2 regions of the Catenibacterium faecis genome follow, and region 2 is predicted to be linked to the other one. Evidence: riboswitches for the same ligand, from Rfam matches in the RefSeq annotation. Region 2 holds a riboswitch; the other holds the start of a gene.
The links. A riboswitch is a leader RNA that binds a small molecule or an ion and turns the genes downstream of it on or off. The one in region 2 is predicted to bind lysine.
Positions count from the first base shown of each region.

Region 1: another riboswitch for lysine. It lies ahead of H8909_RS10750 (transporter substrate-binding domain-containing protein); the one in region 2 lies ahead of H8909_RS03670 (ACT domain-containing protein).

Region 1 covers NZ_JACRWG010000057.1:943-13,418, forward strand. The annotation lists gene H8909_RS10740 (amino acid ABC transporter ATP-binding protein) at 1-664, opposite strand, end outside; gene H8909_RS10745 (amino acid ABC transporter permease) at 676-1,404, opposite strand; gene H8909_RS10750 (transporter substrate-binding domain-containing protein) at 1,413-2,225, opposite strand; lysine riboswitch at 2,286-2,452, opposite strand; gene H8909_RS10755 (metallophosphoesterase family protein) at 2,520-2,987, opposite strand; gene H8909_RS10760 (M15 family metallopeptidase) at 2,984-4,135, opposite strand; gene uvrC (excinuclease ABC subunit UvrC) at 4,191-5,960, opposite strand; gene H8909_RS10770 (endonuclease MutS2) at 5,953-8,253, opposite strand; gene H8909_RS10775 (CvpA family protein) at 8,255-9,043, opposite strand; gene H8909_RS10780 (ribonuclease HIII) at 9,149-10,066, shown strand; gene H8909_RS10785 (deoxycytidylate deaminase) at 10,092-10,571, opposite strand; gene H8909_RS10790 (RluA family pseudouridine synthase) at 10,564-11,484, opposite strand; gene lspA (signal peptidase II) at 11,454-11,960, opposite strand; gene trhA (PAQR family membrane homeostasis protein TrhA) at 12,031-12,476, opposite strand, start outside.
Region 2 covers NZ_JACRWG010000008.1:29,219-48,754, reverse strand. The annotation lists gene H8909_RS03695 (IS3 family transposase) at 14-1,045, opposite strand; gene H8909_RS03690 (HTH domain-containing protein) at 1,063-1,491, opposite strand; gene H8909_RS03685 (AzlC family ABC transporter permease) at 1,574-2,284, opposite strand; gene gloA2 (SMU1112c/YaeR family gloxylase I-like metalloprotein) at 2,374-2,751, shown strand; gene H8909_RS03675 (hypothetical protein) at 2,744-3,157, shown strand; lysine riboswitch at 3,173-3,342, shown strand; gene H8909_RS03670 (ACT domain-containing protein) at 3,412-3,870, shown strand; gene dapA (4-hydroxy-tetrahydrodipicolinate synthase) at 3,872-4,771, shown strand; gene dapB (4-hydroxy-tetrahydrodipicolinate reductase) at 4,773-5,519, shown strand; gene lysA (diaminopimelate decarboxylase) at 5,530-6,831, shown strand; gene H8909_RS03650 (ATP-binding protein) at 7,041-8,369, shown strand; gene H8909_RS13455 (hypothetical protein) at 9,302-9,445, shown strand; gene H8909_RS03645 (hypothetical protein) at 9,543-9,854, shown strand; gene H8909_RS03640 (PF20097 family protein) at 9,851-10,093, shown strand; gene H8909_RS03635 (hypothetical protein) at 10,111-10,575, shown strand; gene H8909_RS03630 (hypothetical protein) at 10,880-11,056, shown strand; gene H8909_RS13450 (transposase family protein) at 11,121-11,786, opposite strand; gene H8909_RS03620 (alpha/beta hydrolase) at 11,994-12,914, opposite strand; gene H8909_RS03615 (L-threonylcarbamoyladenylate synthase) at 13,104-13,724, shown strand; gene rpiB (ribose 5-phosphate isomerase B) at 13,702-14,142, shown strand; gene glyA (serine hydroxymethyltransferase) at 14,148-15,383, shown strand; gene upp (uracil phosphoribosyltransferase) at 15,395-16,015, shown strand; gene H8909_RS03595 (hypothetical protein) at 16,015-16,389, shown strand; gene H8909_RS03590 (F0F1 ATP synthase subunit A) at 16,389-17,054, shown strand; gene atpE (ATP synthase F0 subunit C) at 17,087-17,314, shown strand; gene atpF (F0F1 ATP synthase subunit B) at 17,340-17,840, shown strand; gene H8909_RS03575 (F0F1 ATP synthase subunit delta) at 17,840-18,376, shown strand; gene atpA (F0F1 ATP synthase subunit alpha) at 18,386-19,536, shown strand, end outside.

The DNA of each region.
Region 1 (12,476 bases), on a different contig from region 2:
TTCCCATTTCTGCAATAACACCCTTATCCATGAAACATACTACATCGCTGACTTCTCTTGCAAACTGCATTTCATGAGTCACAACAGCCATTGTTAAACCTTCTTTCGCAAGTTCCTTCATAACATCTAATACATCCCCTACCATTTCAGGGTCTAAGGCACTTGTAGGTTCATCAAATAGAAGTACTTCTGGCTTCATACATAAAGCTCTTGCAATCGCAACACGCTGTTTCTGACCACCAGAAAGCTTTGTACTAGAAGCATCTGCGAATTTATCCATACCAACAGCTTTTAGCTGTTTCATTGCTTCAGCGCGGGCTTCTTCTTTAGATTTCTTTAATACTTTGATTTGTCCAATCATACAGTTTTCTAAAACTGTTTTATTACTAAATAAGTTAAAGTTCTGGAATACCATGCCTACTTTACTACGATATGTAGAAGCATCTAAATCACCTTTAAGGATATTTTGTCCATTAAATAGAATTTCACCTGCATCAGGTACTTCAAGAAGGTTGATACATCTTAGTAATGTACTTTTCCCAGAACCGCTTGAACCAATAATAGTAACTACCTTACCACGTTCGATAGTGAAATTAATATCGTTAAGAACACGGAGGTCACCAAAATGTTTTTCTAAATGTTTAATTTCAATTACTGTATTCATTTCTTTCCTCCTTAAGCACAGTTATCCTTGATAGTAACTGTGTTTGTCTTATTGATTTTCTTTTCAACATAGTTAAGTACAAATGTAGCTACAGTTGTAAGAATTAAGTAAAGAATTGCAACAACAAGATACACTTCGATATATCTCATGTTTGTACCAGCCACTGATTGTGCCTGGAAGAATAATTCAACAACTGAAATCGCATTTAACATACAGCTATCCTTAATATTAACAATAAACTGGTTACCAAGTGATGGGAATGTATTCTTAATAGCCTGTGGGAAGATGATAGAAATCATAGTCTGAGTATTTGTCATACCTAAAGACTTAGCTGCTTCCATCTGCCCAGGATCAATAGACTGAATCCCACTACGAATAATTTCAGCCATATAGGCAGCTGTATTTACTGAAATAATTACCATGCCAGCTGTAAAGTTATTCCAATGTAATACTGGTTTGAATAAGTAATAAAGGAATACGGCCTGAACCATCATAGGTGTTCCACGGAATACCCATACATAAAAGCCTGTAATAAAACGTCCTAAACGTTTAAAGAATCTTGTTACTGGTTTATCTAGTGGATCTAATGGTACACAACGAATGGCACCAATAATTAAACCAATAATTAAACCAGCTAATGTACCAACAACCGCAAAAGCGATTGTCATCTTAATACCATACCAGAATAGAGGCCAGTTATTAATTAACTGACTCCATGCATATTGAAAATCTATTTTCATTTTATCTCCTATTTTTCAGTAGGTGCTCTCTTAACAGCATCTTCCATGATTTTTAATCTTTCTTCTTGTGAAATAGAATCTAAAGCCTTCTGAATCTTCTTGAATTCAGCAGTCTTACGTGTATTATTCTTTAATCCAATTGATACTGCAGTATCTACATTAAAGTTATGACCATCTGCAAACTTAACGATTGATAAATCTGGGTTAGCCTGTACGATACCATTTGCAACTGGTAATTCAGCAGTAATACCATCTGTATCACCCTGCTGTAAAGCTACAACTAATTCTGGATAAGTTGATTTAGGTGTCTGATGTTTTACACCGTTAATCTGATCAATGATTGTATCATAGTTAGTATTCTTCTGACCTGTTACCTTATATCCTGAGAACTGCTGGATATCATTGAATGAAGTCATTGGACTGTTCTTTCTTACAATCATAACCATTTCACTCTGATAATAAGGTGTAGTGAAGTCTAATCCCTTTTCACGTTTCTTATCTGCAGTCATACCTGCAACGATAGCATCGATTTCACCAGATTCTACAGCTGGCTGTAAACCATCCCATGCAATCTTCTTTACTACAAGTTTCTTTCCTAATTTTTTAGCAATTTTGCTGGCAACGACAACATCATAACCATCTGCATAACCTGCACCACCATCTAATTTAACTGCAGTATCTGTTTTCTTAGAAGTCTGCCAGTTAAATGGCTGGTAAGCTGCTTCCATCCCTACTGTAAAAGTGTTGTCATCCTTAGTAGATGATCCACATCCTGATAATACAAGCGCTGCTGTTGCAAGCGTAATTAAAGTCTTTTTCATAATATTCCCCTTTCTATATAAAAATAGAAAAAAAGCCATACGTTATCGCATAGCTTTTAACGATTAGATAACGCCTCTTCATCATGAAGGAGTGAGACAGGTATTTCCTGAATCCCCAAGACCATAAGCTGCCACTTATCTTCTTTCGGCGATGATTACCTTTCATATGATTCTTAGTCTGCCGACTCCTCATACTACTCTGATGCATCGCTTCCTCTATCTTTATATTTGACTTTACATGCCCATTATAATAGGAAGATATAAAAAGTCAATCCTATTTAATAAATTGTATCATTATTCCAATGTTTTAATTCTAACATCTACATTTGTACCATCAATAGTCATCACTGCATAAGATCTTTTGCTGCCACCACGTGGCCATGAAGTAGAGCCAGGATTAATAAGCCAGAAACCATTTTCTTCTTTTACAAGAGGCATATGTGTATGTCCTGAGATTAAAACATCTCCATTATATTTCTTTAAAAAGTCCAGCATTTTCTTTTCACGATCAAAATAACCAAAGAACTGCCCATGAGTAATCAGAAGATGTCTTTCTTCAATATCTAATCTTGCAGTTTGTGGAAGATCAAGACTCCAGTCATTGTTTCCTTTCACAGCAACAAATTCATCTAAATCGCATAATTGATATGATTCACTATCACCACAATGGATATAGTAATCTGCATCATCTTCTAAAACTTTAATATCTGTTAAGATATTCATGTCACCATGGTTATCTGACATAATTACAATTTTTTTCATTCAGCTGCCTCCTTCTGATTATATTCTTCAATACAACTATTTTCTTTATAAATCTTATTCGCATTCTTCTTACCCACATAACGATAATAATGTGCATCATACACATGATTTGTAGAAGATGCCATACGTTTTGGATAACGTAATATAAAACCATATTCATATGAATGTGCTTCAAGCCATTGGGACAGGGCAGATGTTTCAAACTCCTGATAGGCAATGGATTTAGATGCAATAGAAACTGTATGACCCAATTGTCTTTCATCTTTACCTGCAAGGTTAGGATTTGAATACTGTAAGTCAGTAAAGCTTGTATAAGCTTCTTTAACATAAAAGTCATTCGCAATCTCATCAGGCATGGCATCAATCATCTTCTTTAACGCGTCATAAGCGTCATTATTTAAATACATGGCATATTTTAAACGATGAATATCTGACATTAAGACAAGGTTATGAGGAACATAAGCACCTATATAAGTTTGATCACTTAAGGTAGTTAAAAGAGCTGAAGGATCAGGAATCAAGAACATATCAGGATTATTTGCCTGAGTCATAAGTGTTGTTAAACCATAACGAGAGTAATTAGCACATGCCTGTTTGAAAAATGAAAGAATCATTTTATCTGTTAGTCCACGATTCTTTAATAATTCAATATAGTATTCTGTATCGTCTACATAACTATAATCTTCATAAAGAGGTCTCATTTCATAATATATTTGTAGTTTATCAAAATCAAAGTTCTGATTATATAAATATCCTGCTTCTAAATCATGTTCTACAAGTTTTTTTGCTTGATCATAAGATGCACCTTTATAGATACCAGTGAGTTTAGTTGCTAATTCATTGCCTGTTTGTAGGATAGATTTATTTGTAGAGTAACGCCCTGTTTTTTCTAGTAGTTCATAATATTGATAATATGGAAGATAGAAATCATCATATTTGATATATTTCATAAAATGGTAAAGAGGAATTCTGTTTTCTACAAGATATTTCTGTTCTTCTTTACTTAAATACTTTTCGATGATCATTCTATTATCGTTATTGATGCCATTGACACGATAGAATGGATCAAATCGGAGATTAATTGTATAGAATGAAACGATAAATAATGCAATGACTGTAATAAACAGATACTTGCGCTTATTTTCCATTAAATCACCTGCTCTCTAGTGTCAATTATATAGTATATCATGAGGAGTGTATAGATTATTCTTTATGTAGTACTTCATAGAGCTTTAATGCCGTATTTTTAGGAATAACTGCCTCTAGTTCTTCCAGTGATGCTTCCTTCATCTTTTTAACACTCTTAAAATGATTAAGAAGCTTCTTCTTGCGTGCTTCCCCTATTCCTTTTACTTCATCTAATATAGAACTAAATAAGGATTTAGAGCGTACCTGACGGTGGAATGATATAGCATAACGGTGCACTTCATCCTGCATACGCGTTAATAAAAAGAATAAAGGACTCTTTGTATCAATAGGAACCTGGTTTCCATCTTCATCTAGCAACATTGCGGTAGAATGTTTATCATCCTTGGATAAACCACATATATGTACAGAGAGATTTAAGCTGTCTATCACTTCTTTGGCAACTTTGATCTGTCCTAGTCCACCATCGACAATTATGAGATCAGCCATTTCTTTTTGTTCCATAAGTAAGCGATAATAACGTCTATAGATAACTTCCTTCATACTTGCATAATCATCTGGACCTTCTACTGTCTTGATCTTATATTTACGATAATCTTTTTTAGATGGTACACCGTCTTTATATACAACCATACCAGCGACTGCATAAGCACCCTGAATATTAGAGTTATCGTATAATTCAATTGTATGTGGTGTATCAATACCTAGTTTTTGGCCTAATTCAATAATAGGAAGAATTGTTTTTTCATCTGTCTTCTCTTTTAACAAGAATTTCTTTTCTAATGCTTCTTTCGCATTTTTATTAGCCATTTCTACTAAGGATTTCTTATCTCCTCGTTGTGGCTGAAGAACATGACAGGATAATATTTCAGTTAATAGTTCTAGATCAACATCCTGAGGAATAAGCAGTTCATAAGGTTCTGGATGTGTTTGATAATAAGTGACTAAAAAACGAATCAAATCTTCTTCAAAATCTTCTCCTACTGGTTCTAAATTAAAATCATGATAGAGAAGTTTACCTTCACGCATAAAGAAGAGCTGAATACTAATGTAGCCTTTATCAATAAAATAACCTAAAATATCTCTATCTTTATAGTCTCCAAATTGGACATTCTGTTTTGCTGTGACATATTCTATAGAACGAATGAGATCACGATATTCTTTCGCAAGTTCAAATTGAAGATTTTCACTAGCTGTCATCATCTTTTCAGTGAGTTCATCTATTTTAGATTTGGTATTACCATGTATAAAAGAAATCAGTTCTTTTCTAATTTCATCATATTGGCTCTTGTCAACTTCATTAATACATGGACCTAGACATTGATGTAAAGAATAATATAAGCATGGTTTATCTGGTACATGATTGCACTTTCTTAATGGGTAAAGCTTATTTAATAATTTAAAAGTATTTCTAGCAGCAGTGGCATCGGGATAAGGACCAAAGTACTTATTTTTTTTATTTTTAGTTTTTCTTACTATTTTAAGTCTTGGATGGGTTTCATCAGTGAGTTCAATATAAGGATAATAGGTATTATCCATGAACATGATGTTGTATTCAGGTGTATAGTCTTTAATAAGGTTAATTTCTAGTAATAATGCTTCCTTTTCACTGCCTGTCACAATATAGTCGAAGTCCCATATATGATCGACTAATTTTGTGGTTTTATAGTTATGTGCTCCTGTAAAATAAGAAGAGACGCGATTTTTAAGTTTTCGCGCCTTTCCTACATAAATAACTTTTCCGTCTGTATTCTTCATTAAGTAACAGCCAGGAGACATAGGAAGCAGAGAAAGCTTCTTTTTAATATAGTCTAGATTCTTATTCAAAGCTAACTACCGTTACACCTAAACCACCCTCATTTGGCCCACCATCACGATATTCCTTGATATACGATAAATGGTCTAGCTTCTTTCTTATACCATTACGTAAAATACCTTTACCCATACCATGCACAATACGTACTGAAGGATAACCTAGTAATAAAGCGTCATCTAAGAACTTTTCTACAATATTCATCGCTTCTTCATAACGCATACCAATGACATTGACTTCATAATGTCCAGTCTTCTTCATATGCTGTCTTGTGCCTGCTTTTTTAACCTTCTGAGGTTTAGAGGCACTATGCATGAATGTTACATCAGTATCCTTAACACGAGCCTGGAGACCACCTAAATCAACAAGCAATTCATGCTTCTTAACTTCTAGGACATCCCCTTCTCTATTCATTTTATCAAGTTTAACATGATCACCTTTTTTAAAGACATGATCCTGTACCTTGACTACTTCTTTCTTTTCATATTTCTGCTGATCTAATGCATGTTTTGCTGCAGTCACCTGATGAGGCTTTAAAGCACCTTGATTCATAATATCTTTAGTCAATTCATCAATTGTCTTCTTAGCCTCTTCAAGCATCTTATTAGCTTCCTGCTGTGCCTCTTCGACAATACGATCTTTCTGTTTTGTGGCAACAGATAGCTGATGTTCATAACGATTATGAAGTTTTTCATTATCAGCAAGTAACGTATTGATTCTTTCTTCTTTTTCATCTAATTCAGCACTCTGTTTAGTAAGCTTCTCGGTTAGCTTTTCTGCTTCACTCATACGTTCTTCTTTATTATGTAAAGCTTGATCAATAATCTCGTGATCAAGACCTAAAGAAGCAGCAATCTCAAAGGCATAAGATGAACCAATAGAATGAAGCTTTAATCTATATGTAGGACGCATTGTTTCTACATCAAATCCAACAGATGCCAGAGTAATATCATCTCTTGACTGCCCATAGCTCTTAAGTTCACCATAGTGAGTAGATGCAATAATACGGCAGTCACGTCTTAATAAAGTATCCAGAATAGCTTCTCCTAGACATGCCCCTTCTTGTGGATCTGTACCAGACCCAATTTCATCAATAAGAATTAAAGAACGACATGTTGCATGTTCTAAGATATAAATAAGCTTCTTCATATGTGATGAATATGTTGAAAGAGACTGCTCAATAGATTGTTCATCACCAATATCGGTATAGACTGCATCAAAGAATGGAATAGAAGCTGAAATAGCTGGCACGGCTAAACCACTAATTGCCATTAATGAAAGTAATCCTGCAGTCTTTAAAGCAACAGTTTTACCACCGGTATTAGAACCAGTAATCATCAACATCTTACCATCAATAATAATATCATTAGGTACAATTCTTTCTTGATCAATAAGTGGGTGTCTAGCCTGTTTTAAAGAGAGAACACCTGATTCATTGATATCAGGTTTAATGCAATCATAATCACATCCAAAACGTGCTTTCGCAAAAATAAAATCTAGTTCAGACATGAGTTCCTGATCAAAATAGAATCTTGTATAGTTATACTTAACACGTCTTGTAAGGCTTTGTAAGATTTTATTGATTTCAGTCTGTTCCTGACTCTTTAATTCATTAAGTTCATTGTTCATAACAACAACACTTTCTGGTTCAATAAAGAATGTCTGCCCAGAAGCACTTGTAGCATGTACTAAACCTTTGATTTCATTTTTATGAGGTGCTTTAACTGCAAGAACTAAACGGTCATTTTTGCTAGAGAGAGTATCCATACTTAATGAATTCTTTTCACTCTTTAAATACCCTTCCATAGAATGACGAATACGTCCTTCTAACGCATGCATGCTTTTTCTAATACGATAAAGTGTTTCACTGGCATGATCACTGATAGAGCCATCTGGCATAATACATCTATTGATTTCTATATGTAACCCATTATCCCCTTCTAAGCCTTCCACTAAGTCTCTTAAGAGAATAATTTCTCCTTCATAAGCATTAAAGTAAGAAGTTACCTGAAAGATATTTTCTAACATATGATCAATAGCCATAAGCTCCTCAGGTGCTAAAATACCATCCATCTTCGCTTTTGCAAGATATGCACTGATATCATGAAGTGGCGCAAGAGGTAAAGTACCCATAATACGATGAATAGTCATGGCTTCTTCTAAACGATTCTGTTCTTCATTTAAATCAGCCAGATTATCATACATTTCTAATTGTAATACTTTCTTTTTCGCAATCTCTGTACGGCAGCTGCCAGCAATACTATTTAGAATTCTTGGAAATTCTAAGACTTTATAACTATCTAACATTTTATTCACTTCCTATATTATTTAATATCGTATTCTTTTCTGTTTCTGTATAAGGTGTTTTATTTAATAAAGAGATAAATTGAAGTTTTTCTTCATGAGGTATAATGACCTGCTGATTCATTAAAGCAGGGCCTAATTGTGTATAGACAAACTGTGTTGCATCATGCTCATCTAATATTCCATGATCATAGGCGTGATTATTAGCGATAATCATCTTCTTTAATATATCTTGATCTTCTAGTTGAAGTGTATGTTGTCCCTTTAATAAGCTTCCATAAGCACTTGCTTCATTGATTGCTTTTTGTGAGATAATTGGTACATCTTCTATGATTAAGTGTCCTATTTTAGAATTAGTTAAGATATCAGGTCCAAAGAAGGGAATAATAACCATTATCATAACCATGAAGGAGATAAATACACCCTTTAATGCGTGAAGCAACGCACCTAATAAATGATTGACAAAAGCAGTGAGTGCAAAATGATCAGTCAATTGATTGACTAAAGGTTTAATAAGAACGCCTATGAGTCTGCGGATCACTTCTAGAACAACAAACATAATGATAAAGACTATCAACATATTTATAACTGAACCACCTAATTGTGATAAAGGATCATTTACAGGCTTATAAATCTGGATAATAGAAGAAATAGTTTCTACGTTAAAATAGATAAAAAGCATCATGATTATAAAGCTTACTAAATCATATAATGTAGAGAAAAAACCTTTGGAATATCCACTAAAAAACATATATAACAAAAAAGCGATAAGAATCAAATCAAGAAAACTCATAACACTTACCTCCTTGACGTTGTCGGTTCTTAATTATAACAAATGAAATTTATACTGTCAAAAAAATGAAATTTATGATAAAATAAAACATGTGAGGTGAATATAGTGGAGCCAATTAAATTTTTGATTAATGAAAACATTTTAAACAAGATGAAGAAGTTTTATGACAGTCAGATGGTTCCATTCGAAAGCGAGAACCTTCTTTTAAAAGCTCATGCTATTGGCTGTGACATCGAAGTGACATCGAATTATGAAGCAAGCTTTTTAGGACAGAATGCGGTGCATGAAGCAAAGCATTGGTCTAGAAGTTTAGCAAAAAAGATTGAGCAGGAAAAGAATTCAGATCACTTATGTATGCATCCACATATTGGTGCTGCAGAAACAGGATCTGCTGATTTTCTTGGGCCGCTTTGTGTCGTTGCATGCTATGCCGATGATGAAGCACTTGAGATCATTAAAAACCTGCATATTGATAATATCGATGATTTGTCTAATCAGGAAATTATCAATTACGCTAAACTATTAAAAGGACATCTCATTTCATCACTACTAGTACTAGATAACTCACATTATAATAAGATGATTGATAGTGGAATCAACCAGGCAAACATTCGTGCACGCCTATTTAACCAGGCTGTTGTGAATGTTCTTCAGAAAGTGAAGAAGAGTGTTGAATTTAAAGTTATTGATCAATTCGTTTCACCTAAGACTTATTATAATTATTTAAAGAGTGAAGTTATTGTCGTAAAAGATATGATTTTTGAAACCAATGCTGATGAACAGTATTTAGCAGTATTAGCTGCAGAAATCATTTCTCGTTATGCATATCTACAATATTTTGCTAGTATGACAAAGAGTTTAAAGATGAACCTTGCTAGAGGGGCTGGCACTAATGCCGAAATCGTGGCTGTTAAACTTGCGCACAAGTATGGTGATAAGATTCTTACTAAAGTATGTAAGTTGAATTTCACTAATATGAAGAGAGTTAAGGGAGCATTAAAGAAATTAAAAGAAGGCCTATAGGCCTTCTTCTTCATCTAGAGAATCATTATTGATTCTCTTTTTTTATTTCTATTTCAAATGCGGGAACTTTACGATAAGAAACACCAGCCACATCTAACATACGTTTAGCTGCTCTATCACTTTCTGTTCCTTTGTATTTTTCATCTTCATAGACAATTTCTTTAATACCACTCTGAATGATTGCTTTTGTACATTCATGACATGGGAATAAAGAAACATAGATACGACAACCCTGCAGCTTCTGAGTACAGTTAAGTATTGCGTTTAACTCGGCATGTACAACATAAGGATACTTTGTATCATATAAAGCTCCTTCTCTTACAGTCCAAGGGAACTTATCATCTTCACATCCTCTTGGAAGACCATTGTATCCTACCCCTACTATACGATTATCACTGTTTACTATACAAGCGCCTACTTGCGTATTAGGATCTTTAGAACGATAAGCAGAGAGTTTAGCTACTCCCATGAAATACTGATCCCATGTAATGATCTGCTTATCCATTGTATTCTCCTCCTAGTTCTTTGATTTTTTCTTCAAAGAAATCAGGTAAAGGTGCTTCAAAGTACATATGTTCATTGGTTCTAGGATGTACAAAACCTAATACTTTAGCATGTAGATACTGTCCATGTGTGTTATCATCATTTCTAAAGCCATATTGAGGATCACCATAAACTGGATGACCAATATATTGCATATGAACACGGATCTGATGTGTTCTACCTGTTTCTAGACGACATTCAATAAGTGTCATATCATCATAACGTTCTAATACTTTAAAGTTAGTGATTGCATCCTTGGCATTCTTACTAGTGACAGCCATCTTCTTACGATCTTTGCTATCACGTCCAATAGGTGCTTCAATACGACCTACGTTATGATTAATAACACCATGAACGAGTGCTACATAACGACGTACAACTGAATGTTCTTCTAATTGTTTAGATAATGAACGGTGGGCATTATCATTTTTTGCAACCATTAATAGACCACTTGTTTCCTTATCAATACGATGTACAATACCAGGACGTGTAATACCATTTATTGCTGATAAATCATGACAATGATAGAGTAATGCATTCACAAGTGTTCCTGAATAAATACCTGCTGATGGATGAACAATCATACCTGTAGGTTTATTGACGACAATCACATCTTCATCTTCATAAACAATATCTAATGGGATATTTTCAGGATTAATTTCAGTACTTTGAGGATCTGGTAAAGTGACCTGGATGACATCCTCTTCTTCTACCTTATAGTTAGCTTTTTCAACATTATCATTAACGATAACCTGTCCTGCTTTAATCCATTTCTGAATCTCAGTACGTGAACGATCAGGCATATGATTTAAGATTACTTTATCTAAACGCAAGCCTTTTTCTTCTAATTCTGGTGTAATTGATTGTATTTCCATTGTTTATATTCTCCAATTCCTAAATCTAAGATGATTAATAAAACACCTATTACAACACCCATATCGGCAATATTGAAAATAGGAAAATCATAACCAAATACAAAGAAATCTAAAAAGTCTCTTACATAATGAAAAACAACACGATCATATAGATTTCCTAGCATACCACTAAATATAAGCACAATTCCAAATCTTAATAAGACCTGGGATTTATCACTCTTGATAAAATAATAAATAAGCATAATACCAGCAATAATAGAAATCGCATAGAACATAAAGAAATGCCCTGAAAGCATACCCCATGCGGCACCTGTATTATGAATATAAGTGAAATAAAAAAAGTTTTTAATGACCTGATAGCTCTGGCCTAACTGCATTGATTCATTGACTACAAGTTTCGTTACTAAATCGCCACCTAATACAATAATAAATGTGATTAAGTATAAAAAACCGTATTTAAAATTTATTTTTTTCATTTAATCATCCTTTCCTCAACGATTATAGCATGTCTTTAAAAGATATAAAAGAAAAACAGGCGTAAGCCTGTTACATGCAATATAAGATGATGCATAGAAAGTGTAGAATGCTACCAAGTAAGATCCATAGATGCCAGATACAGTGCATATAATGTATTTTTTCTTGTAATCCATAGAAGATTGTACCGATTGTATATGCTACGCCTCCAGCAACCAATAGATAAATACCATTCATTCCAATAGTACCTGGAAGTAAATTAAACTTAAAGACAATACACCAGCCTAGAACTAAATAACATGCCATAGAGAACTTCGCAAACTTGTTGATATCATAGGCATTTAATGTAATCCCTAGAATTGTGACTGCCCATACAATACCAAATAATACCCATGCCCAGAATGGATCTGCCTGTCTTACAGAACATAAAAGTACTGGTGTATAGGTTCCTGCAATTAATACAAAGATACTGCAATGATCCATAATCTGGAATACTTTCTTTGCTTTCAAATTAGGAG
Region 2 (19,536 bases):
TCATCTATGCAGATTATCTGATGGACTGTTTGAAATGAGTTATTCTTTGAAGAATAGCTACTAATTTCTCGAGCGTTGAGTTTCTATCAAGATTATTTCTTACCTGTCTGAATTTTTCCTTATACTCATCAGGCTCCTTTGCGACATGGTTGAGTGGGTACTCACCAGTCATATAATATTCTAAGTATTCATTTGGTGAAAGCTTGGCCAGATTGTACTGATAACGATCATTGTTGTAATAAACCATATAGGAATCTATTATTTCCTTTAGTTCTTCGTATGAGCAGGCATTCTCTGTATATCTGCCTATCTCATCTTTCATATGTCCGAAGAAGGATTCCTGGGGAGCGTTGTCCCAGCAGTTTCCTCTTCTTGACATTGACTGTCTGATTTCCAGGCTCTTGAGTAAGTCAATAAACTTAACACTTGTATAATGCACACCCTGATCACTATGTATCAGAGCATCAGTATGAATATTACGCTTATGTTTACTGTAAAGCTGATTGAATGTCTCCAGGACAAAGTCTACTTCTAAAGACGGTGATAATACATATGAAAGAATCTGCTTTGTGAAGCCATCCTTTACCACTGATAGATAGGCTTTAGATCTTTTATGACCGTAGAATAGATAAGTAATGTCTGTTTCAAGCACATATCCAGGGCCATACTCCTCGAAATGTCTGTTTAGAATATTATCTGCATAATTTGATGTTTTCATTGCCTTAGCCATTCTTCTTGCAGGATTGGCTTTTCTTATCGGACAGAATAGCCCGTATTTCTTCATCAGTCTTGAAATCTTTTTATGATTCATCACAATGCCCATGTGAAGAAGACGCATATGAATACCACGTCTGCCTTTGTCATATCCTTTGAATTTGTATGCTTCTAAAATCAGTTCAAAATCCTTACGGTCTTGTTCTTCTTTTTCGCTTATGGAACTTTTTCGTTTCTTCCATGAATAGAACCCACTTCTTGAAACACCTGCAATATCGCATAACGCTGTGACACTCAGTTTATTTCTAGGTGATTCAAGAGTTCTATCTATTAGTTTATATTTTTCTCTTATTGTTTGTCCTTCTGCAGTTTTGAGATTTGCTTTCTGTTGATAAATCTCACTCTTTTTAAAAAATCGTTCTCCTGTTGGAGAATTTTATTTTTCTGCTTAAGCCTTTCTAGCTGTTCCTCAATGGTAAGATTTTTTGTAGAAGGTCTTCCGGATTTTGTGCCTCTGGTATCCTTGAATCCTTCTTCTCTTGCTGCTTCTTTCCTTACACGATTTGTGAACTTGAGAGTTCGACTAGACCCTAACATATGAGGATCAAATCCATACTTTCTAAATATGTTTCCAGGCATCATGCCATTCTGTAAATCAATCCAGAAGAGTTCTTTGAATTCTTCTGAATAGGTTATGCTTTTGATAGATACTTTCTTTACATATGGATTCTTTTCGAGTTCCTTTACTTGTTCATCACTAAAATAATTTACTCCCATAATAACACCACCATTCTATAATCATTATACTACGCAAAATAAAAACCCTGTAAAACAGGGTCACGAAATAAATATCCTTTTTTTATCGTGTCCTTTTTACAGGGTCCATTTTACTCCTTTCTAAGCTCTTTTTTTCTATGAATAATGCGATTGTAATAAGAATCATAGAAGGAATAAGGAACTGATTAGGTCCAAAGAGTAATAAACAGAATATAGAAATAATAAATCCTGTAAAGGCAGGAAGATGTTGTTTTGATTTCTCTAATTGCTCTACTAGGATGATGACAAATAATGCAGTCATCGCAAAATCTATGCCAGTTGTATCAAAAGGAATAATATTCCCTAGTACTGAACCTATAATACTCCCTGCTATCCAGGATAACTGATTGACAAGAGAAACGATAAAGAAATAGTCTTTACGACTAATATCATCAGGAAGATCAGGAGAGCAGATTAAGGAATAGGTTTCATCTGTTAATGAGAAGATTAAATAAGGCTTTCTCCACCCTGCTTCACTATATTCTTCTAACATGGTAATACCATAAAAGAGATGTCTGATATTGACCATAAGAGTCATAATAGCAGTTGTAATGATAGAAGCACCTGTTGATAGTAGATTAATTGTCACAAACTGCATAGAACCAGCATATATACCTGTACTCATTAAAACTGCCCAGACCCATCCATAACCTTTACCTTGAAGTAATAAGCCAAAACCAATACTTAATACAATATAACCAGTCATAACAGGGAGTGCAGATTTAATAGAATAAATAATTGTTTTCTTATTCATGTATTACCTACCTCCTTAGTCGGTTTATACTATAATAACTATATATCATTCTTGATGTCAATGATATAATAGTAACAGGAGGTGCTCTTATGAGATTAGACACAGTACATCATATTGCAATCATTACAAAAGATTATGATCAAACAATTGACTTTTATGTCAATAAATTAGGTTTTAAGATTATTAGAGAAAACAAGAGAGAAGATAAACAGGATATCAAGTTAGATCTTCAACTTGGAGAGATGGAATTAGAAATATTTATTAAACCAGATGCCCCACTACATTTTTTCCCTGAAACTGCAGGACTGAGACATCTGGCTTTCAAGGTAGAAGATGTAGAAGAAACAGTCAAAGAATTAAATGCGTTAGGTATTGAAACAGAACCAATCCGTTTCGACACATTTACAGGCAAGAAAATGACATTTTTTAAAGATCCTGATCAATTGCCTTTAGAAATCCATGAATAATAGAGAAAAGCTGTTAGAGAACTATGTGCGTTTGTCAGGTATATCATTTCATAATAATGTTGCCTTTGCGCATACGAAGTATCAGGTGAACTGGAAAAAAACAGCTCTTACTATGTGGTTAGGTCATATAGTAAGCAAGAAAACAGAATTCTATGTATTGAGCTTTGAACGTGAGGGAATTACCTTTATGCAATATGATAATCTGAAGTTTCTAGATGGTGTTTACTTCTTTGATTATCGTTTTGTGACAGATTTTAAAGTGAAAAAGAAAGGGGCTGAATCAGAGATGCGCTTCATGTACCAAGGACAGGAAGTTGTATTAATGCTTCAGCGATATGCAATAGATAGTCCCTGGATCAAAGAATATATGCACTATTTAGAAGAAAATCACTTTTTTTATGATTGATAATATGTTATTATGTTGGCAAATAGAGGTGCATGCGTTAAGAATTCGTTATTAATGGATACAGCCAGATAATGAAGGGGGAGCAAATGCCGAAGAGACAGGGAACTGTATATGAACTGTTATCTGGGGGATAAGAGAAGATCTTATTCACTGTCACAAAATATTTGTGGTGCGCTATTGAATATAATGAAGACTAATTATATTGCAATGGCCCCATTGCAATATTTTTTTATAGAAAAATGGAGATGATGAAGATGAACAGTGTGATTACAAGATTAGAGATTGAAGAAGACATTATTCAAGTGAAGTTAATGAATGTTGAAAAGAATCCTCTTTTTGTGGCTGATGTGTTTGAAACAATTAGTCGTGAAGGTGTGAACATCGATATGATCTCATCAGTCATGCTAGAAGATGAAATGCGTATTGATTTCACATGTGATGCAAAAGCACAGAGTGCTTTAAACAAGGCTATTGAAGAAGTTAAGAAGAATCACCCACGTATTGGTGTATTTGCATCTAAGAATGTAGGTAAGCTTGTTGTAGAAGGTCATATGGAAAATGAAGTCGGTTTTGCAAGTAAGTTATTCAAAGTTCTAGGTGATAACCAGATCCCATTTGCTCAAGTGACAACAAGTGAAGTATCTATTTCATATGTTATAGAAAAGAAATATTTAAAGAAAGCATTAGAAAAAATTCAGGAGGAATTAGCATAAAATGGAACCAATTTTTGAAGGTACAGGTGTTGCATTGGTATTACCAATGTTTGAAGATGGAAGTATTGATTACGAAGGTTATAAGAGACAGGTACAGAGAATGATTGATGGTGGTGTAAAAGCATTACTTGTCAACGGAACTACTGGTGAACCTGCAACTATTGATATTGAAGATGAATTTGAACTCACTAAGATTACAGTAGAAATGGCTAAGGGTACAGGTGTAAAGGTTATTGTAGGTGCAGGTTCTAACTATACTGCACAGGCTATTAGAAAGGCTAAGTTCAATGCTGAAGCAGGTGCTGATGCAAACTTAGTTGTAACACCTTACTACAATAAGACTTCTCAGAGAGGTTTAATTGAACATTATAAGGCTGTTGCTGCTGCAAGTGATTTACCACTTATTATGTATAATGTACCAGGTAGAACTGGTATGAAGATCAGTGTAGATACAGTAGTAGAACTTGCAAAGGTTCCTAATATTGTTGCTATGAAAGATGCAACAGATGATATTGCATATGCAATGGAAGTATTAACACGTACTAAGGATATGGACTTTGATTTATATTCTGGATGTGATGATAATATTCTTCCATTTATTGCAGCAGGAGGTAAAGGTGTTATTTCAGTATTATCTAACCTTTATCCAAGAGAAACAGAAATGTTTGCCCAGGCTGCATTAAAGGGTGATCTAGAACTTGCTAGAAAGATGGCTTATGATTTAAATGATGTTTCTAAATATTTATTTATTGATGTTAACCCAATCATGCCTAAGGCTGCTTTAAAGCATATGGGTGTTATTGAAAGTGATATGCTTCGTCAGCCTCTTATTCCAACTACAGAAGAAAATAAGAAGTTATTATTTGATGCAATGAAAGAATTCGAAAGTAAGGGTTATTAAGATGAAAGTATTAGTATATGGTTATGGTTTAATGGGTAAGAAAGTAGCCCATGCAGTAATGAATGATACAGATTTAGAATTGGCTGGTGTTGTATCTCCTGTGTTTGATGTACAGCCAGAAGTACCTGCATATAAGTCATTAGATGAAGTACAGGATGATATTGATGCAATTATTGATTTCTCACATCCTGCCAATCTAGATAGTATTCTATCTTATGCATTAAAGAATAAGTGTAAAGTTGTATTCGCTACTACTGGCTTTAGTGCAGAAGACTTAAAGAAGATTGAAGAAGCATCTCATGAGATTGCCCTCTTCCAGTCTTATAACACTTCTTATGGTGTGGCTATGATGAATAAGATGGTGAGTGAATTTGCGAAAGAATTCTTTGAACATCATTTTGATATTGAAATCATGGAAAAACATCATAATCAGAAGATTGATTCACCATCAGGTACTGCAGTGATGTTATATGATGGTATTAATAATGCTTTAGATGATTCATTAGAACCTACTTATGATCGTCATTCTATTCATCGTAAGAGAGAAAGAAATGAAGTAGGTATTTCATCTATAAGAGGTGGGACAATCTTTGGTGAACATACAGTAATGTTTGCAGGACAGGATGAAATCGTAGAAGTAAAGCATACAGCTCTTTCTAAAGAAGTATTTGCGAATGGTGCTGTTGCTGCATTAAAGGCATTAATGAATAAAGACAAAGGTTTATTTGATTTAAAAACATTATATTAAGGGGAATGGTATGGTATTACAGACACAGTTTGCTGATATAAAAGGCAATGATTTATATATAGATGGTATTAAAGCATCTGATCTCGCAAAGCAGTATGGCACACCACTTTATGTTATGAGTGAAGGTCATATTAGACATCAGATGAATGAATTAAAGACAAAGTTCATGGATAAGTATGAAAAGGCACTTCCATTATTTGCATCTAAGTCTTTTAGCTGTCTTGCAATCTATAAGCTTGCAAATGAATATGGTATTGGAATTGACTGCGTATCTGCAGGAGAAATCAGTATCGCATTACGTGCTGGATTTGATCCAGACAAGATCTACTTCCATGGAAACAATAAGCTTCCTTCAGAAATTGAATATGCATTAAGTCATGATGTGACTCATTTCGTAGTAGATAACTTCTATGAAATTGAAAACTGTGAAAAGATTGCAGGTAAACTAGGTAAAAAAGTCAAAGCAACTTTAAGAATTGTCCCTGGTATTAAAGCAGGTGGTCATAACTATATCATGACTGGTCATAAGGATACTAAGTTTGGCTTTAGTTCTCATTATGGTATCTATTTAAAAGCTATTCAGCAAATCTTAGAGTCTGATAATATTGAATATGAAGGAATTCATTGTCATATCGGTTCTCAGGTATTTGATTTATTCGCTTATGTGAATGCAATGCTTCAGTTCATGAAGTTCGTGAATGAAATCTATAATACATTTGGTGTTGTAACAAGTAAGATCAATGCCGGTGGTGGTTATGGTATTGCTTATACTAAACAGGATGAACCACTTGATTTTGAATCTATTACATCAGAAATCATGAAAGTTATTTATAATGAATATGATAGTCATGGATGGGAACGTCCAGCTGTTATGATTGAACCAGGACGTTATGTTGTAGGTAATGCAGGTATTACCCTATATACAGTAGGATGTATTAAAGAAATTCCTGATGTACGTACTTATGTCTCTATTGATGGTGGTATGTCTGATAATATCCGTACACCTTTATATGATGCGAAATATGATGGTATTGTCGCAAATAAAGCAGGAGAAACAAAGACTAAGACTGTAACAGTTGTAGGTAAGATCTGTGAAAGTGCTGATATGATTACTAAGGATTTACCAGTTACAGCTAATATTATGCCAGGAGATATTTTTGCAGTATTCTCTACAGGCGCATATAACTACTCTATGTCTTCTAACTACAACCAGTTACCTAAACCAGCTGTAGTATTCACTTATGAAGGTGAATCAAGAGTCGTTGTAAGAAGACAGACATTTGATGATCTAATTTTATTTGATGAAGAATAGTCATGAGGAGATAGCGGATGCTATCCCCTTTTTTTATGCATAAATATATATAATATAATTACTGTTACTTTGAAGAAAGTACCATTTTAGGCTAAAAAAGATTGAAGAAAGTCACATTTTTGGTAAATAAAAGATTGAAGAAAGTCATGCTTTGACAGATAATAAGATTGAAGAAAGTTATATATATTTAAAAAGTTAGGAGGTATTCTATGTTTTTTAAGAGAAAAGCGTATGATAAGCTACTTGAATGGAAGCATAACTATTCAGATCGATATGCTGTTCTATTAGAAGGGGCAAGACGTGTTGGTAAGTCAACTATTGCGGAAAATTTTGCGAAGAATGAGTATAAGTCATATATTTTGATAGACTTTTCAAAGACAACAAATAATATTCTTGAATGTTTTGATGATATAGGTAATCTAAATATATTTTTTCTAAGATTGCAGGCTGAAACAGGAATCACATTATATGAACATGAGTCTCTTATTATTTTTGATGAAGTACAGTTATTTCCTAAAGCAAGACAAGCAATTAAACATCTTGTTGCAGATGGTAGATATAGTTATCTAGAAACAGGATCTTTGATATCAATAAAAAAGAATGTAAAGGATATTCTTATTCCTTCTGAGGAAATGAAGATTCAGATTTACCCAATGGACTATGAAGAGTTCTGTACTGCCACAGGTAGTAATTATGGATTGTTGAAAGATATATATAATATGGGTAAAGCCATTGGTCAGGCTACAAATCGTAAGTTAATGAGAGATTTGAGAATATATATGGCTGTTGGGGGAATGCCACAAGCTGTAGAAGCCTATGTAAATGGTAAAAACTTTTCAGAAATAGATATGGTCAAAAGACAGATTATTAATCTGTATGAAGAAGATTTTAAGAAGATTGATGCTTCTGGTAGATTATCAGCTATGTATCATTCAATTCCTGCTCAGCTCGCAAAAGATACAAAAAAATATCGCATAACAACTGCGATAGGTAAGAAGAATAATGTAAGAAGTGAAGAATTATTATATGAGTTGATTGATTCAAAGACAGTGCTACCATGTTTTAATACAACTGACCCTAAAGTGAGTTTGGCAGATACAAAAGATTTTGATAGTTATAAGCTCTATATTGCGGATACTGGTTTGTTTGTCACACTTATGTTTATTGATCGCCCAGCAACAGAAAACGAAATATATGCAAAACTATTATCTGATAAGTTGCCTATTAATCTTGGTTATTTGTATGAAAATCTAATGGCTCAGATGATTGCTGCATCAGGAAGAGAATTGTATTATCATACTTGGAATAAAAAAGGAAGTTCGCATTATTATGAGGTTGATTTTCTAGTATCAGATGGAAGTAAAATCAAAGTATTTGAGGTGAAATCTTCAGGTATTGGAAAACATGAATCAATCAATGAGTTCTGTAAGAAGTATTCCAATATTGTGAATAAGTCATATTTGATTTCACAAAAAGATATAGGCAAAGAGAATAGTCTATTGTTTAGACCGTTTTATCTTGTACCTTTTGTATTATAGAACTAAAAAGTGATATCACATCATTGAAGAGAAGTTATTCATTATGACTTGAGACATTCATAAGGTAAGCTCGTGAATAACGATTAATAGTTATGACTATTAATGTGTTGTTCTTCTCTTCATTAAATAAACATACAGACTAGAGGTTGCTTATATTTAACTTCTAGTCTTTTATTTTGTAGGTATACATTATAATAGACTTAAGAAAGCATATTATGAGTGTCGTTATGTTGCTATTGATGAATAAGATAACCTAAAGCAATATTATCTTAAACTACCCCCTTTTTTACTTTAGATTTTTTATAATTATTATCAGTATTATTGAGTACTTTAATATTGTTTGTTATCATATTTATGAAGTTAAAGTTTACTTAATGAAAGGAGGAGATTCCATTGGTTACATTAACTAGTAATACAAACATAATGAATCTAATAATTAAAAATGCAAAAGAAAGGAAATCTTATCAATTAAATTATTGTCTTCACTGACTATGATTATAGGAGTGAGCCTCTCTACTATTACAAGTGTAAATGCGTATAATTATTATAAAAACGCATTCGAAAACACTGATTAATTAAAAATTATTTACAATCAGATAGCAAAGAAAGAAAAATCAATTAATGCATGTTCTCTTGATGGCCAAGCTGTTTATACATGGGGATACCCTACTACAAAAGGCAGAATACTAGTTACAGGAGACGCTTATAAAAATCTGATTCCTACTGGTCATGCAGCTATAGTCTATTCACAGAGCAAAGTTGTTGAAGCTATATACAATAAAGTTGTAACCGGTAAAAATGATTGGAATAAAAGCAAATATACATGCTGGGGACTTTATGTAACAGAAGATCAAGCAAAAAAAGTTGCAGATTGGTGTTATTCACAAAGAGGCAAACCATATAACATTAAGTATTATGATGTAAATACAAGATTGAAATTTTACTGTTCTCGACTCATATGGGCTGGATTTAAAGATAAATACAATGTAGATTTAAACACTAGTCAATATGGTGCAGCAGTACATCCTATTGAATTTGTCTCAAGTGATAAAACAATGATTCTTTATAAGAAGTGATTATAATAAAAAAACAATTTTAATAATTACCACAGTCTTACTATTCACAGGATGCACATTCTTACAATCACAAAGAAATATCCATTATACATTCGGTGTGATTGAAACTTCTTCTGCGAGAAAATATACTGTTATTAAATATTATAATGATGATGGTAAAAAAGTTGCTTCTACAAAATTGGATGAGGCTCAAGTAGGCACATCATTCAATACCACAAGCTATCATGATGGTTATGCTTATATTAATAATATCGGTCTTCAAGGACATAAGAATCCTCAAAACGTTATTCAGATAAAAAGAAATTCTACTGAAGTGAAAAAGCTTCATTTACCTGGAACTACCATTGATGCAGTCTGTGCAGATGATCACTATTATAAAGTTAAGATGTATTTGGAGGAAACAAAATGATAATCAATAGATGTCCTTATTGTTCGGGTAAGTTAATTCATGGTTATATTAAAACAAGGGGTGAGGCTCTTGCATGGTCACCAAATCCTGAAAAACTACCATTTATGACGAATAAATGGCATATTGGGGAGGATGATATCAAGTTAGGAGATTTTAGCTACTACAAAGGTGACAAAATTGATGCATACAAATGTAATACATGCAATATTATTATAATAAATGCAAATAAAGATTTATAAAACAGGAGAAAGTATATATGAAAACTAAAACAAAGAATCTAATCATTATACTTTTATTGGGATTTTCAATTGTTTTTAATGGATATTTGTTTATTGAAAATAAAAATAAAGCTACAACCATAGTGCAGTTAAATAAAAAAACTAAAGAATTAGAAAAGTATAGTGAATTACTTGAAACTGGAACAGCTATAGAATATGTGGATATTAAAGAAAGTGATGGTCTGATTTCTATGGCTTATCTATATCAAGATAAAGAGTTAATAGAAAGACATGGTATAGGGTTTATTATTGGTAAGCAATACTATAGGATAGGGATAGCCCCTGAAATCGGTACAACATTAAATAAAAATTCAAAAATTATAAAGATCACAGACAATGAAATAGAATTTACATTTAACTTAAATAATGATACAGAAAAAAAGCGTTTAATAGTCCAAACTGAAAATAATGATATTCATTTTAAGTTAGAGGATGTATCATAAATCCTATCTTTTGAATAAAAATGGAAAAGCATAATAGTTGCTACAGTAGTGTTTGAATTGTAATTAATCTATTATTCTAAGTTGGTTAGAACTTGTGTTTTATTCACAAAAAGTGTATTTAAATCCTGTTTTCTTGAATGTAACAAATTAAGTTATATATTGTAGATATACGATATCACATAAGAGAAAGGAGGATAAGAAATGTTGAAGGTAGTAAATAATAGCAGAGCAAAAAAAGTTATGAAGTATTTTACATATTAGAAAGTTAATCACTCATTATGCATAGAAGTGGAAGTGAAAAATTATGAAAAAGAAAGATTTGATTCGTATTGCATATGAAAAAATTATGCTTGCTATTGGTGTTATGATTGCTAATTTAGTAATGAATGAAACAATGACAGTATGTATAGTTAATACAGTATTAGTAGTAGGCATTACGCTTATATTTGACATAATACAGTTAAGAAATAAAACACAATGATACTTTGGAAACCTGCTTCTTTGGAACCTTTAATTTATAAAGGGAGGTCAATAGAAAACTCGCTTTAAATATTTGGGGGTTTCCACTTGTAAAGGGCAGTCAGAAATGACTGCCCTTTAGCGAGTTCTTTTTTATCGATTATCTGAGTATAACTTGACCATGCCTTCTTGGTTCTTCCATCAATGATATCTACAATTTCCATGGTCTTAAAATCAAGAATAACACACATGTATCTGTTTTGTCCCTTATGTCTCCAGTGCTTCTTATCAATGCATATAATCTCAGGTAAAGGCTGTCTACGCATCTGACCATACTTATCGAATATTTCAACGACTTTAGTAGGACTTGTGTTAAAGAATCTAGCAACCAGTGAAAAAGTAGTTGTAGGTTCTTTAAGTTTATTCATGATTTCCAGTTCTGAGGTTTGAGATAATCTACTATGACTTTTCTCTGTAAATGGGTTTTCCTCTGTCACTACCTTATTACATTGCGGACATACTAATCTTCTCTTTTTAAGTATTAGAGAAGTGTTCTTGCTTCCTATCATGTTATGTATGACTTTACATTTTCTATAGTCCTTAATATTTATTCTACTGCTGCATTCTGGACAGGAGATAATGGTTCTCTTAAGCGTGATACAATAAATCACTTCTTTTTCATTAATTTCAATCGTATGAGACTGTACAAAGGATTCATAATCCCCTAAAATAATTTTTAGATCATTATTCAATTTGTGATCTCCTTTCGCTTTGATTTAATATGAGCAAATTAATGATACAGCGAAAGGTTTTTAATTACACAAAAATACTTAAAAAAGTGGGAGCCGCAGTGTGATCCCCACAGATTTAAAGGTGCTGTTTCCAAGACCCCCAAATATTTAGAGCGAAGGTCTGACCCCTACAAAAATTAAAGACCCTTTTATAATCGCTCGGTCTATTTAGTCTACATATTTCTCTAAGAAATGAGCAATATTGCTTTGAACAAGTTTCTTCTCTTTATGATAAGATTCACCATGTGCGGCATCATTCACAATAAGTAATTTCTTTTCTGCCTGACAGGCATTATAGAGTTCTAATGCCATGTAAGTAGGCACAAAGTGATCCTGGTTACCATGTATAAATAATGTAGGTGTTTTAGACTTCTTGACTTGATTGACTGCACTGGCCTGTTTGAAGTTATACCCTATTGTCTTTTTTGACAATAATGTAGCACTAGGAAGTAATAAGAATGGTGGACATCCTTTATTCTTTAAGTAGTATTTGAATTCATCATAAGCACTTGTATAGCTGCAATCAGCGACAATAGCTTTCACATTATCAGATAATTCTTCACCACTTACCATGAGGACTGTTGCTCCACCCATGGATATACCATGTAAGACAATGCTCATAGGTTCATTATGGAAGTACTCTTCCATTTTTTTAATCCATTCTAATATATCTAAACGATCCAACCATCCAAAACCAACATAATGTCCTTCTGACTGTCCATGTGCTCTATTATCTGGAAGAAGGATATTATAACCAAGTTCATGATAGAAACGAATATAATATGCAAACTCACGATAATGGTAAGAATGGAATCCATGAACACAGATCACTAATTTATTAGAATCAGGATAGGGAAGGAACTGCCCTTCTAGCTTTAATCCATCATAAGAAGTGATTTCCATATCTATAAATGTCTGATGATCTAGCCATTGTTTATCATCTTCACTCATTGGATGTTTTAATCCTACTTTTTCTTTTTTGCGTCTTGTACATACCTTTTCTATCGCTATGCGCCCCGCTGCAAGATAAGTGGCAGATGCCGCAGCGGTTGCGCCTATTGTACCAATAATTACGTTCTTTTTTTTCACGACAAAAAGCCTCCTTTTATTCATTATATAAGATATTCTATAAAGAATTCATATACAAAAGATTAAGTTTGAATAAATAATTGACAGATAGGTCAAAGTGTAAGTAGAAAAGGGTATGTTTGAAAGCGATAAATATATGTTTTTAAGAAAGTTTTTGTGTTAGAATAATACCGATATGAGGTGATTTTAATGACACAGGTTATAGAACCAGAACAGATGGATTTATTAGTAAGTGCAGTAAGAGATGGGAAGATTGTTGCATTTCCTACGGAAACTGTTTATGGCGTTGCCTGCTTATTCAATGATTTGAAGGGTCTTGATAGAATTATGGAAATCAAGAAACGTAACCCGAATAAAGCAGTGACTCTTATGTTGTCAAAAAAAGATGATGTAAAGAAGTATGGCTTAGTAGACGAGGGTACCCAGAGAGTGATTGATAAGTTTATGCCAGGTAGAATGACAATCGTATTAAAAAGACTGGACAGTGTGGATTCGAGACATGTTAGTGGAAAAGATACAATAGGTATTAGAATCCCAGACAGTTCTTTCGTTTTGTCACTCATTGATCAGACAGGGCCTTTATCAGTAACAAGTGCTAATTTATCTGGCCAAGGGAATACGACAAACGAAAAAGAAGTACTTGCACAGCTTGATGGACAGATTGATATGGTTGTCAGAGGACAGACTGCTTCGGCAACTGCATCTACAGTCGTGGATTTAAGTCAAGGTGATGTGAGAATACTAAGAGAAGGTTTAATTACCAAAGAAGAAATCGAGGAGGTATATTATGAAAATTGCAGTCGCTTGTGATCATGGTGGATTACGTTTAAAGAATGTTCTTATTGATGAAATGAAGAAACAGGGTTATGAAGTTGTAGACTATGGTACTTATACTGAAGACTCTTGTGATTATCCTGATTATGCATCTAAGGCAGCTAAAGCTGTTGCATCAGGAGAATGTGAGAAAGGTGTCGTTGTTTGTGGAACAGGCATTGGTGTATCAATTACATGTAATAAGGTAGATGGTATCCGCTGCGCATTATGTCATGATGTATTTAGTGCAAAAGCGACAAGAGCTCATAATGATACTAACATGATTGCAATGGGACAGAGAGTTATTGGAGAAGGACTCGCTGTTGAGATTCTTAATGCATGGCTACATACTGAGTTTGAAGGTGGAAGACATGTTAAGAGAATTGAAAAAATGATGGCTTTAGAAAAGGAGTAAGCATTATGAGAGATACAGAAGTATTTGCGAGTGTTGAGCGAGAATTGAATAGACAAAGAAACAATATTGAATTAATTGCTTCCGAAAACTTTGTATCTAAAGAAATCATGGAGCTTGCGGGCTCAGTTCTAACAAATAAATATGCTGAAGGATATCCAGGTAAGAGATATTATGGTGGATGTCAGTTTGTGGATGAAGTAGAAACATTGGCACAGGAAAGACTTAAGAAGTTATTTGGCTGTGAGTATGCAAATGTTCAGCCTCATTCTGGTGCACAAGCGAATACAGCTGTTTATTTTGCTTTATTACAGCCAGGTGATAAAGTACTAGGTATGTCTTTAAATGATGGTGGGCATTTAACTCATGGACATCCATTAAACTACTCTGGTAAGACTTATGAATTCCATGCTTATGGTGTTGATAAGGAAACAGAAAGAATTGATTATGATGAATATAAGAGATTATGTGAAGAAATCAAACCTAAGTTAGTTGTTGCAGGGGCAAGTGCTTATGCAAGAACTATTGATTTCAAATTCATGGCTGAAGTAGCACATAGTGTTGGAGCTATCTTTATGGTAGACATGGCACATATTGCTGGTTTAGTTGCTGCAGGAGATCATCCATCTCCATTCCCTTATGCAGATATCGTGACTACTACAACTCATAAGACTTTAAGAGGTCCTAGAGGTGGTGTCATCATGTGTAAGGAAAAGTATGCAAAGGATATTGATAGAGCTGTTTTCCCTGGTATGCAGGGTGGACCTCTTATGCATATTATTGCAGCTAAAGCAGCTTGCTTCTATGAAGCATTACAGCCTGAATTCAAGGAATATAGTCATCAAATCATTAAGAATGCGAAAGCTTTAGAAGAATCTTTAAAGGAAGAAGGATTCCGTCTTGTAACTGGTGGTACTGATAATCATCTATTACTTATTGATGTAAAGAGCAGCTGTGGTATTACAGGTAAGAAAGCTCAGAGATTACTTGATGAAATCAATATTACAGCTAATAAGAATGCGATTCCTTTCGATACAGAAAAACCTTTCAAGGCTTCTGGAATCCGTGTTGGTACACCAGCAATGACCACAAAAGGATTCAAGGAAGATGACTTCAGAGAAGTTGGAAAGATTATTGCTTATCGTTTAAAGAATGAAGAAACTGATGAAGTAAAGAATGAATGTCTTGCAAGAGTAAAGAAGTTAACTGATAAAGTGACTATGTATGACGATATTAAATACTAGGAGGCCATAAAATGGTTAAAGTACTCAATCATGCATTAATTAAACACAAACTCTCAATTATGAGAGAAGAAAAGACATCAAACTATATTTTTAAGCAGAATCTTGATGAAATCGCAATGTTGATGGCTTATGAAGTCACAAAAGATTATCCTTTAAAAGAAAAGGAAATTGAAACACCTATTTGCAAGACAACTGGTTATGAACTAGACAAGGATATTATTCTTGTACCTATCTTACGTGCTGGTGTGGGTCTTGTAGATGGCTTCAGAAGAATCATACCAACTGCGAAAGTAGGTCATATTGGTATGTATAGAGATGAAGAAACATTGATTCCTCATGAATATTATGCTAAATTTCCTAAAGGATTAGAGAGCGCAAAGGTTATTGTTCTTGATCCTATGCTTGCTACTGGTGGTTCAGCTGATATGGCTATCCAGAATATTAAAGATCGTGGTGCGAAGGATATTGAACTTGTCTGCCTTGTAGGTGCACCTGAAGGTGTGAAATACATTGAAGAACATCATCCAGATGTTAAGCTTACTTTAGCTGCATTAGATGAAAAACTAAATGACAAGGGATATATTGTACCAGGTTTAGGAGATGCGGGAGACCGCTTGTTTGGTACTAATTAATGGGATTTGATGAATATGAAGTAAGAAGAACTTCTGTTAAAGTATTTCTTGCAGGATTGATTCTTGCGGTACTACTTTCCATCATTCTTCATTCGATCAGCTACTGCTTAGGGTTTGTATTAGGCTATCTTATTGATTTATTAATTTTACAGATCAATATGAAGATGACTGATACAATACTTTCTATCCAGACTGCAGGTAAGACAATTGCGGTTATATTATTTATGGCTAAATTGTTTATATTTGCATTAGGGTTTGCAATAGCTGGATTTTTTCCAGAAATAGTAAATATGTATACTGTATTTCTGGGCTATCTAGTAGTAAAGATTTCTATTTATATACATGCATATGGAGAAAGGAGGCGTATGAGATAATGAAAATCACTATTCAGCCAGAACTGATATCATCATTGATTGTGACTGTGATACTTTCTATTTTCTTTGTTTATGCAGGTAAAAAAATAAGAGAAGCAGATCCAACTAAGAGACCAAAAGGTGTGGTTCTTCTTGTTGAAACCGCCATTAAGATGGTTTACGATTATATGGGCACAATCATGCCTAAGAAATATGCGAAGAACTACTATCCTTATTTCTCTATGTTATTTGCATGGCTGTTGGTATCTAACTTATTTGGATTAACAGGTTTTGATGCGCCAACTACTAACTACTCAATCACGTTATCCTTAACATTAATTACATGGGTATTAATTCAGATTAATGCGATTAAGTATCAGGGTGTTGGCAGTTATATTAAGGGAACTTTGATTCCCCCAACAAACCTATTTGGTTTGATTTCACCATTGATTTCTATATCAATGCGTATTTTCTGTAACTTATTGAGTGGTACATTTATTATGGCCTTAGTATATCAGGCAACATCATTCTTAAGTTACAAGTTGATTCCATTCAACTTTTTAGGACCAGTGGTAGCACCACTATTACATTGTTATTTCGATGTATTCTCTGGATGTGTACAAGCACTGGTATTCGTTACACTATCTTCAATTCTGATTTCTAATGAAAATCCAGATGAAGAATAAATGAAAAAAATGTCAATAGGAGGAAATTGATTATGACAAGAGGTTTAATTGCAATCGCTGCTGGTATTGCAGTACTTGCAGGTTTAGGTACAGGTATTGGTGAAGGTTTAGTTGCCGCTCATGCAGTATCTGCAATTGGAAGAAATCCTGAGGCTGAAAGCAAGATCCGTACTACTATGATCTTAGGTATCGCCTTAACAGAAACAGTAGCCCTCTATGGTTTACTTATTTCTTTCATCTTATTATTCGTATTCAAATAAAAAATAGTTTAAGGAGGAAAAAACTATGCCAGATATAGCCGCAAAGTTATTTCCAAACCCTACCACTATGATTGTTCAGTTATGTTCCACTGCAATCATGCTTCTTCTGTTTAAGAAATATTTATGGAATTATGTATTAGAATTCTTCCAGAAGAGAGCTGATTTTATAGAAGGTAATATCAATGATGCGAAGGCTAAGAATGAAAAAGCATCTGAATATCTTCTAGAAAGTGAAAAGCAGGCTAAAGAAGCTGCTAAACAGTATAAAGAAATCATAGATCAGGCTAAGGAAGATGCCGTAAAGGCTAAGAGTAAAATCATGGATGAAGCTAACAAGCAGGCTCAAGAAAAGATTGAACAGGCTCGCCATGAAATTGAATCTGAAAAGCTTGCAGCACAGGATGAAATGAAGAAAGAAATTGTGGATGTTGCTGTTGAAGTGGCTACTAAAGTCATGGATCAGAATATGAATACTGAAGCCAATAAAGCTTTAGTAGATGATTTCGTAAAACAGGTTGTTAACTAATGGATGCAAATGTTGCAGAACGTTATGCTGAAAGCTTATATCAGTTAGCGTTAGAAGATCATGCGCTAGAAGATTATCTAGCAGACATGAAACTAGTTGATACAGTTTTAGAAAGTAATCCAGAATTTGAAAAATTCTTCTCTCATGTGCTTGTAGATGATGAAGCAAAGTGTGCATTACTTGATAAAGGTTTTGGCACTTCAGTAAATCATTATGTATTGAATTTTCTTAAACTGCTTGTAAAGAAAAGAAGAACAAGATACATTGCGCCTATTACAAAAAGCTTTATTAAGATGAGTAATAAGCATCTTGGTATCGAGGAAGGCGTTATCTTCACACCTTTCGCATTAAGCGATGAACAGGTAAAAGCAATTGAAGAAGCGATTTCTCAGAAAGAAAACAAAACAATCACTTTAAGAACTGTTGAAGACAAGACACTTATTGGTGGTGTTAAGGTTCAGATTGAGAACCGTGTCTATGATGGCTCATTAAAGAACAAAGTCAGCAAGCTCAAGACTGAGCTGTTGAGAAAGTAGGTGACGCAAGTGGCATTAAGACCCGATGAAATCAGTGCTTTAATCAAAGAGCAGATTAAGCATTATGATGATGTCATGGAACAGAAAGACGTCGGAACAGTTATGACTGTTGGTGACGGTGTCAGTGTTGTTCATGGTTTAGACAATGCAATGCTAGGTGAATTGATCCTTTTCCCAGGTGATGTTTATGGTATGGTCATGAACCTAGATGAAGATAGTGTTGGTGTTACTTTATTAGGTAATGCGGACGAAATTAAAGAAGGCGACGAAGTAAGACGTACAGGTAAGATTATTGAAGTACCTGTAGGTGATGCAATGCTTGGTCGTGTCGTTAACCCTTTAGGACAGCCTATTGATGGTCAGGGTGAAATTATCACTACAAAGACTAGACCAATCGAAAGAGTGGCTCCTGGTGTTATGACAAGAAAATCAGTAGATCAGCCAGTACAGACTGGTATCACTACTATTGATGCAATTATTCCAGTTGGTAGAGGTCAGCGTGAGTTAATCATCGGTGACAGACAGACTGGTAAAACAGCTATCGCTGTTGATACAATCATCAACCAGAAAGGTCAGGATATGTACTGTATCTATGTTGCAATTGGTCAGAAGAACTCTACAGTTGCACAGGTTGTTGAAAAATTAAAGAAGGCAGGCGCAATGGATTATACTGTTGTTGTTTCTGCATCAGCTTCTGAACTTGCTCCAGTTCAGTATATTGCTCCTTATGCAGGTTGTGCTATTGCTGAAGAATGGCTTGACCAGGGTAAGGATGTATTAATCGTTTATGATGATTTAAGTAAGCATGCCGTAGCTTATCGTACAGTGTCTCTATTATTAAAGAGACCACCAGGACGTGAAGCTTATCCAGGTGATGTATTCTACTTACATTCAAGACTATTAGAAAGATCTTGTCGTTTAAATGAAGAAAATGGCGGAGGTTCTATCACTGCCCTTCCAATCATTGAAACACAGGCAGGTGATATCTCAGCATATATCCCTACTAACGTTATTTCTATTACTGATGGTCAGATCTTCTTACAGCAGGAATTATTCAATGCTGGTTTCAGACCTGCCATTGATACAGGTTTATCTGTATCACGTGTAGGTTCTACAGCACAGATCAAGGCTATGAAGCAGGTTTCTAGAAACTTGAAGTA